Regions from separate parts of the Tumebacillus lipolyticus genome, predicted to be linked through region 1. Evidence: a T-box and tRNA genes for the amino acid it is inferred to sense, from the RefSeq annotation. Region 1 holds a T-box; the other holds one or more tRNA genes.
What was found. The T-box of region 1 lies ahead of ACFSOY_RS03080 (valine--tRNA ligase). A T-box ahead of a tRNA ligase gene usually reads a tRNA of that ligase, here a tRNA-Val.
Positions count from the first base shown of each region.

Region 2: it encodes a tRNA-Val, which carries the amino acid that the T-box ahead of ACFSOY_RS03080 (valine--tRNA ligase) is inferred to sense. The anticodon was not compared.

Region 1 covers NZ_JBHUIO010000002.1:826,913-831,318, reverse strand. The annotation lists gene ACFSOY_RS03095 (ABC transporter permease) at 1-796, shown strand, start outside; gene ACFSOY_RS03090 (ABC transporter ATP-binding protein) at 798-1,460, shown strand; gene ACFSOY_RS03085 (hypothetical protein) at 1,466-1,990, shown strand; T-box leader at 2,063-2,304, shown strand; gene ACFSOY_RS03080 (valine--tRNA ligase) at 2,351-4,406, shown strand, end outside.
Region 2 covers NZ_JBHUIO010000005.1:26,706-31,111, reverse strand. The annotation lists gene ACFSOY_RS05380 (AAA family ATPase) at 1-718, shown strand, start outside; gene ACFSOY_RS05375 (hypothetical protein) at 702-959, shown strand; gene ACFSOY_RS05370 (ATP-binding protein) at 970-1,641, shown strand; gene speD (adenosylmethionine decarboxylase) at 1,672-2,058, shown strand; tRNA gene ACFSOY_RS05360 (tRNA-Ala) at 2,218-2,292, shown strand; tRNA gene ACFSOY_RS05355 (tRNA-Val) at 2,541-2,616, shown strand; tRNA gene ACFSOY_RS05350 (tRNA-Asp) at 2,625-2,701, shown strand; tRNA gene ACFSOY_RS05345 (tRNA-Phe) at 2,716-2,791, shown strand; tRNA gene ACFSOY_RS05340 (tRNA-Gly) at 2,950-3,024, shown strand; tRNA gene ACFSOY_RS05335 (tRNA-Cys) at 3,032-3,106, shown strand; tRNA gene ACFSOY_RS05330 (tRNA-Val) at 3,113-3,187, shown strand; gene ACFSOY_RS05325 (tetratricopeptide repeat protein) at 3,395-4,406, shown strand, end outside.

The sequences.
Region 1 (4,406 bases):
AACTGGCAGGGAGCTGACGAAGGAGAAGGTGATCGTCGGCAGCGATGCCGGTGGGAAAAATGCGATCTACCATCTGCGCTACAAAGCATACCAAGAGCGCCTCACCCTGTTTGGGCGCGATTTTGAAGTGGCGCGGGTGCTCTTTCCCACAGGAACCGGGGCTGACAAGACGATCTTCATGACGCTCGATGCTGCGCGAGAACTGCGAGTATCAGGTCGCAACCAGCTGCAGTTTCCGCCAGACAGCATATCGGTCGTGCTCTTGAAAACGGCTCTTGGCGATGAAGAGTTTGTCAAGCGACAGATCGAGCGCAAAGTTCCGGAAGCTTCTGCCGTCACGGGCAGCCAGTTGCGCGAGACGATCGAACGGCAGCTGCTCCCGCTGCGGCTGCTGTCCTACTCGATGATCGGAGTGGTGCTGCTGATGGCGGCGGTGCAAGGGATGACCTTGTTTTCGGCGCTGGTTCATGAGCGGATGCGCGAGATCGGCATGTTTCGAGCGCTCGGGGCGGGAAAGTGGACTGTCTACCGGCTCTTGCTCACCGAATCGCTCTTGTCGAGCGTCGTCGGCGGGACTGTCGGCGTGTTTGTCGTCGCGGCCTTTCTCGCCGACAATCAGGCGGTGATCGCCAAGCTGTTCCAACTGCCGCTGCTCTTCCCAGAGTTTTTGCCATCTGTGGGACTTGCGCTGATGGCGATCCTGTTGACCTCGCTGATCGGCATGATCGCAGCTGCCGTGCCGATCCGGTCGATCTTGCGTCAAGATCCCTATGATGCGATCCGAGAGGGGGAGTAGCGTGCTAAAGCTTGCAGGCGTGAAGAAAACATACAAGAGCCCTCAAGGGTTCATTCGGGCGCTTCGCGGGATCGATCTGGAGATCGCAGATGGAGAGTTTATCGCGGTGATGGGGCCTTCTGGCAGTGGGAAGTCGACACTGCTTTCGATCATCGGACTGCTCAGCGTGCCGACCAAAGGGTCGATGTTGATCGACGGGCGGGAGACGAGCGGGCTTGGCGAGCGGGAGCGCACGAAGCTGAGGTCTGCACAGATCGGATTCGTTTTTCAATTTCCTAGTCTTGTCTCAACGCTCAATGTGCGAGAAAATGTAGTATTGCCAAAATTATTAAGCGGTGCAGTCACCACAGCAGATCGAAGGCGGGCGGATGAGTTGCTCGCTTCGGTTGGACTGGGGGATCGCGGTGAGGATCGGTCGTTTGCGCTCAGCGGAGGGGAGCAGAGGCGCGTGGCGTTGGCCCGCGCGCTGATCAACGACCCGATGCTGTTGCTCGCCGATGAGCCGACCGGTGCCCTCGATGAGCGGACAGCGTCCGAGATGATCGAGCTGCTGCACCGGGCGAACGCTGCGGGCAAGACTGTGGTGATGGTGACGCACGACAAGATGTTGGCGAAGCGGGCGCACCGCGTGGTATCGATTCGGGATGGAGTGATGGTGGAGTGAAAGGTTTGAACTATCGTTTTCTTTTGATTACTTCTGGCGTGTTGGGTCTGTTAAGCGGCCTGTTGCCAGCATTTTTAGGCGATCAATATCTGTTTACGACATTGCCGATCGCGATGATGTTCGCATCGTTCTTCATCGTGCCGAGGGTCAAGGAGCGCAAGTTGGCGAGCGCCATCCTTGTGACGCTTGCAACCGCTCTGATCGCGTTGATCTCGTTCTTCATCTATCAGTATGCGACGCTCGATGCGGAGATTGCGACGGCCAACTTGAAGACCGCGCTGCTCAACTTGCCGCTGTTGGTGCTGATCATCTCGATCGCCGGATCTTGGGTCTTCGTCAAAACGCATGAGTGGACGGAGCGCAAGCGCGCGCAGATGGAAGCGAAAGTGCAGCAGAAGCAGGGCGAGAAAAAGGGCGATAAGGGAGATAAGGGCGGTCGCGCAACCAATGTGCGCAGAGGGCGCGCCAACAAGGCGTATGTTCCGCATGCCACCAAGAAACACTACCGCAATACGAAAAAGAAAAAGTAGTGCTTTTGCTTTGATTTTGCTTTGACAAGAAATGACGATGTTGTATACTATGAATCAAACAACATTTCATAATGATTGACTGTGAAGGGAAAGAGTAGGTTGTGAAAGTCTTCAGAGAGGGTGGCTGATGCGCTGAGAGGCCGCCTAGACGGAAGGAACCGAACGTCGTCCCGGAGTTGTCTTCCCGAACGCGCGCACCATGGGCGCGTCCAGTAAGGAAGACCGGTGAACCCGTTATCTTCCCGAGTGCGCAAGACGTCCGTCTTGCGAACAAAAGGTGGTACCGCGGAAACAGCGTCTCTTTCGTCCTTTTTTGAGGACGAGGGAGACTTTTTTATTTTCTACAGGAGGCGGATGGTTATGGAAGAGCAAAACATTCCGAAAGTGTATGATCCCAAGGCGGTAGAAGACCGCCTGTACAGATGGTGGATTGAAAACGAGCTGTTCAAAGCGAACGGCGAGCCGGAGAAAGAACCGTATGCGATCGTGATTCCACCGCCAAACGTCACCGGCGTGCTGCACATGGGCCATGCGCTCGACTTCACGCTGCAAGACGTGCTGATCCGCCGCAAGCGCATGCAAGGGTATGACGCGCTGTGGCTGCCGGGAACTGACCATGCGGGCATCGCGACCCAAGCGAAAGTGGAAGGGAAGCTGCGCGAAGAGGGAATCTCCCGCTACGACATCGGTCGCGAAAAGTTCTTGGAGAAAGTGTGGGAGTGGAAAGAGCAGTACGCCGACACGATTCGCAACCAATGGAGCAAGATGGGCTTCTCGCTCGACTACTCTCGCGAGCGCTTCACGATGGACGAAGGGTTGTCGAAGGCGGTTCGCCTCGTGTTTGTCAAGCTGTATGAAAAAGGCCTGATCTACCGCGGCAAGCGAATCATCAACTGGGACCCGGCCGCTCGGACCGCTCTGTCAGACATCGAGGTGGAGTACAAGGATGTTCAGGGCGCGCTCTACCACATGCGCTACCCGCTCGAAGACGGAACGGGTGAGATCGTCGTCGCGACCACGCGACCGGAGACGATGCTCGGCGATACGGCAGTAGCGGTCCATCCGAGCGATGAGCGCTATCAAGGCATGATCGGGAAGATGCTCGCCCATCCGATCACCGGGCGCACGATCCCGATCGTCGCCGACGACTATGTTGACCAAGAGTTTGGTACCGGCTGTGTCAAGATCACCCCTGCACATGATCCGAACGACTTTGAGATCGGCCAGCGTCATCAGCTCGAACAGATCATCGTGATGGATGAGGCGGGGCAGATGAACGAAAATGCTGGCCCATATGCAGGTCTCGATCGCTTCGATTGCCGCAAGAAGATCGTGGCAGACCTGCAGGAGCTCGGCGTTCTCTTCAAGATCGAGGAGCATCTGCACTCGGTCGGCCACTCGGAGCGATCCGGTGCGGTGGTTGAGCCGTTCCTCTCCACTCAATGGTTTGTCAAGATGCAACCGCTGGCAGATGAAGCGATCAAACTGCAAAAGTCGGAAGATAAGGTGCGCTTCGTTCCAGAGCGCTTTGAGCGAACCTATCTGCACTGGATCGAAAACATTCGCGACTGGTGCATCTCGCGTCAGCTCTGGTGGGGCCATCGCATCCCAGCTTGGTACTGTGACCACTGTGGCGAGACGATCGTCACGATGGAAGAGCCGACCTCTTGCTCCAAATGCGGACACGATCATCTGCGCCAGGATGAAGATGTGCTCGACACTTGGTTCTCCTCCGGGCTGTGGCCGTTCTCGACGATGGGCTGGCCGGAAGAGACGGAAGATCTGAAGCGTTATTACCCGGGCAATGTATTGGTGACCGGCTATGACATCATCTTCTTCTGGATCGCGCGAATGATTTTCACCTCGCTCGAATTTACAGAAACAAAGCCGTTCCAAGACGTGCTGATCCACGGCTTGATCCGCGACTCAGAAGGACGCAAAATGTCCAAGTCGCTCGGCAATGGGGTCGATCCGCTCGAAGTGATCGAGAAGTATGGTGCGGACGCGTTGCGCTTCATGCTGATGACCAACGCATCGCCCGGCAACGACTTGCGCTTCTTCTGGGAAAAGGTCGAATCGGCGCGCAACTTCGCGAACAAAATTTGGAACGCATCGCGCTTTGTGATGATGAATCTTGGCGAAGACTTCCACTATGCAGGTCTGGCCGGTGCGACCAACCTCGGCACGGCAGACAAGTGGATCTTGCATCGTTTGAACGAAACGGTACAGGATGTGAACGCTCGCCTGGAAAATTACGACTTTGGCGGCGCGGGTTCGGCCATCTACGAGTTCTTGTGGAACGAGTATTGCGACTGGTACATCGAACTGGCGAAAATGCCGCTCAACGGCGACGACGAAGCGGCGAAGAACACAACGAAAAACGTGCTGATCTATGCGCTCGACCAAGCGCTCCGCC
Region 2 (4,406 bases), on a different contig from region 1:
AGCAGAGCTTGCTCGTGCGGAGGCGGGGATCGCTACTGGCGAATCGCTGCGCGGTCGCTCCAAGCGGCTCAGCCAACTTTTCGCATCCAGTCAGCAGCTGCAGCAGCTGAGCGGGCGCGTGGAAGCGGTGTTGCAGCAGACGAGCGGTTTGGAGGCGGCGCAGCGAAAAGTGGCGCACCTCGAAGCGACCAAAGGGCGCCTGTCCAATTTGCATGCGCTCGCGATCAAGCGAGACGAGACGACAGTACGGCTGAACAAAGTGGATCGAGTCCTTGAGCTGACCGCACAGACCCCTGCGCTCGGCGCGAGCATGGAGCAGCTCGAACGGCAGCTGCAAAAGGTGCAGAAGCTGCGCGACTATCAGCAGCGACAGAACGCGTTGAGCGGACAGATCGATTCTCTGCACCGAGCGCTCAGCACCCTTGCTCAGACGGAGCGAGCCGAATGGGGCGTTCAGCAGCTGCTGATGCTGACAGAGCGCCATCAGCTGCTCGTCAAGCGCAACGCCGATCTGTTCGACCTGCAGGAGCGGTTGCGGCGGGCCGATGTTTGGCTCAAGGAAAATGCGCTGGAGATCACCGAGCGGCTGGGAGCGTACAGCAGAGCGTTAAAACAGTCTGGAACCTGTCCCGTCTGCTATGCGCCGATCGATGAACATACAACCGAGCGACTGCTCGAAGAATTTAAAGGAGGGCTCTCCGATGAGCACAGCGATTGATAGCAAACTGACCACCTTAAAAGATGGCCTCGCCAAAGCGAAAGACATGCGCTACAAGGCGGAACTGAAGAAGGATGCGCTGTTAAAACAGCAGGAGGAAATCTTGGAGCAGATCCGTGCTGAACAGGTCGACCCGGCGATGCTTGAGGAAGAAATCCTCAAGTTGGAGCAGGAGATCGCCCAGCTGGCAGACGAAGTGGAAGGTCTGATTCCGTGGGACCTGATCAACCCGCAGGCGTAGGTGAGCGAAGATGACAGCAGATATTGCGAACTTGGATGGGGCGATCTCTAAGCTGCGCGATCTCTACAACCGCCGCTTGGGCGAGCAGGAATTGCTGCTGCGCAAAAAGCGCCAACTGGAAGAGCGACAGGCGCAGAAGCGAGCGGAGATCGAAAAGCTGGAGCAGGTCAAAATCTTGCTGCAAGAATCGAGCGCGTTTGCACGTGAGCAGGCGCGCCGTCAGATCGAGACGATGGTCACCAACGCGCTGCAGTTTATATTTGGCGATCAGGACATCGAGTTTCGCGTGGTGATCGAAGAAGTGCGGGGGCGCGCGGACGGGGAGTTTCTGGTCGTCTCCAAATATGGCGGTGAGATACCGGTGCAGACGCGGCCGCAGGATGCGCGCGGCGGGGGTGTGGTCGATGTGATCTCCCTCGCGCTGCGAGCGGCGCTCTTGCATGCGAACCGGCCGCAGCTTGACGGCCCGATCATCCTCGATGAGCCGGCGAAGCACGTTTCCGAAGAGTACAGCCGGCAGGTGGCCGAGTTTTTGAAACAGCTGTCGACCGCGTTCGGGCGGCAGATCATCATGGTCACGCACAACCAGCATCTGGCAAACACGGGAGATACTTCGTACATCGTGGAAATGCGTTCAGGGAAAAGCTATGTTCGAGTCTATCAGAGTCTCGAAAACGCATAGTTCGCATCCCACAGCGAGGAGGCTGAACAGATGGACACGATGGGGCGACATGTCATCGCAGAGCTTTGGGAATGTGATCAGCAGATCTTGAACAGCCAAGCGGATGTGGAGAAGGTCATGGTGAACGCGGCGCTCGAATCGGGCGCGGAGGTGCGCGAAGTGGTGTTTCACAAGTTTTCACCGCAAGGGGTGAGCGGGGTGGTGGTCATCTCCGAGTCCCACCTGACGATTCACTCCTTTCCGGAACATGGCTACGCGAGCATCGACGTCTACACGTGCGGCGATCGCATCGACCCGCAGGTGGCGACCGATTATATCACCAAGCGTTTGCGCGCTGGGCGCGTGGAGACGATCTTCATCCCGCGCGGTGTCGGCTCGTTCGCAGATGTGAAGCAGAACGTCGAAATTCTGCGCTAATAGCGCGTAATTCGCACAGAAAGTCTGTCAAGTGGTGACAAAGGGAGGACTTCATCAGGAGTTCTCTTTTTTTGTTCCGATTTGGGTATTGATTTTCATCTGCTGCCCGCATATAATAGGTTTTGTCGCCGCGAGCGCGCGGCTATGTGCTTACGTCACGGGGAATTAGCTCAGTGGTAGAGCACTGCACTGGCAGTGCAGGGGTCAGGGGTTCAAGTCCCCTATTCTCCACCAATTTTCCAAAAGGTGGACTCTTGACCGGCGGTTGAGAGTGTGATACATTAGATACTGTTCTTGAAAGGACGGTCAACGGTGAGCGGATGTTTTGCCGCCATGTTGATGCTAGTGCACCTTTCAAAAGGAAGGCTGACTAAGAGTGCAGTGATCTGTCGCAACGTCAGCACTTGTACTCCTTTAAAAGGAAGGCCAACTAAGAACGCGACGTCCTGTCGCAACGTCAGCACTAGTACATCCTGTACGTCGGAGGTTTAGCTCAGCTGGGAGAGCATCTGCCTTACAAGCAGAGGGTCGGCGGTTCGATCCCGTCAACCTCCACCATCATATCTGGAGCTGTGGTGTAGAGGCCTAACATGCCTGCCTGTCACGCAGGAGACCGCGGGTTCGAATCCCGTCAGCTCCGCCATTTTCAAACTGCAAGGCTCGGTAGCTCAGTCGGTAGAGCAGAGGACTGAAAATCCTCGTGTCGGCGGTTCGATTCCGTCCCGAGCCACCATTTTCAAATACTTTTTCAATGGTAGTCCAACTAAGGGCGCGACGTCCTATATTGTGACTGATCGTGTACAACCTTAGTTTGCAAGTTGGCATTTTTTAAGGAAGTCCAACTAAAAACGCGACGTCCTGTCGCAACGTTGGACGCGGTACATCCTGTACGCGGAAGTGGCTCAGGGGTAGAGCATCGCCTTGCCAAGGCGAGGGTCGCGGGTTCGAATCCCGTCTTCCGCTCCATTGTTCTGGTGGCATAGCCAAGTGGTAAGGCATAGGTCTGCAAAACCTTGATTCCCCGGTTCAAATCCGGGTGCCACCTCCAAAACATGCGATCGTAGCTCAGAGGGAGAGCACCACCTTGACACGGTGGGGGTCGGAGGTTCGATTCCTCTCGATCGCACCATACTGTAGTAGAAAACACGTCAAACATCCGTTTGACGTGTTTTTTGTCATACGGCAATCGTTTTTATAAAGCTTCTCATAGAACCAAGATAGCTTGCATGTTATGATTTTGGAAAGCTACCTTTGAATGTGCTGGTTTCAAATTGACAAAACAAGTATCACTAGATTGGAGAAAGATTGAAGGAAAGTGCAATGGGTGGTGAATGAGATGGGGACAGTCAAAGATATAGGTGCAAAGATTCGCCATTACAGACTTCATCTTGGGCTGTCTCAAGATGAGGTGGCAGAAGGTATCTGCTCAAGACAGACAATTAGTCTGTTAGAAAACGGGCGACACATTCCATCCCCAGAGTTCTTAGTAAGAATTGCAGAAAAGCTAAGCATACCGCTTCATGAAGTAATGTTTGAAAAGGTAGAGGATTTGCGAGCGGATCTCCAAATTGGCATTATAAAGTACCATGTTGCAAATGGCGAATATTCGAAAGCAATGACTTTTGTGGATGAACTTGATAGCCGCGACGACTTGCTTGAGGGTAATCGGAGAGAACTTATTTTGATTCATGCAGATTGTTTGACACTGTTGGGACAAGCCAGTGTTGCCATCACAAAATTGGTGGAGCTACAACAATCACTTGCAGGTGAGCGATCGGTTGACGATCATTTTTTGGCAAATGTTTATAATAAGTTAGGGAACGCATATTTCCTGACTCGAGATAATCTGAACGCTTTTTCTCATTACCAGCGAGCTTATCAAATTTGTTCAAGAAACCCGTCAAGCTTGATTGCGGCTGAAGTTGCTTACAACTTAGGTCAGGTCTGTAATGTGATGAGCAAGAACGAGGAAGCTCTCGAATATTTCACTATTGCTAAGACATTTTATGATCGTGTGGCTGACCTGAAGAAGCAAGCCGATACTTTTTTCGACATCGCACTGCTTTATCAGCAGAAGAATGAAATTGAAAATTCTATCCGCTATCTTTGGAAGGCGAATTCGCTCAATGAGTCGTTGACTTTGTTTGAGAAGCGATTGAAGAGTAATCAACAATACGCTCTGTTAATGGCAGAAAAAGAACCGCAGCTAGCTTTGGAAGAATTGTTGCATTGTTCGAGAGAATTTGAACGGGCGAACGATGCCTGTTTTCTCGCACACACTTATGCAGGAATCGCATCGATCAAAATAGGGCAAGGTGAATTGGTGAAGGCGGGGCACTATTTACATA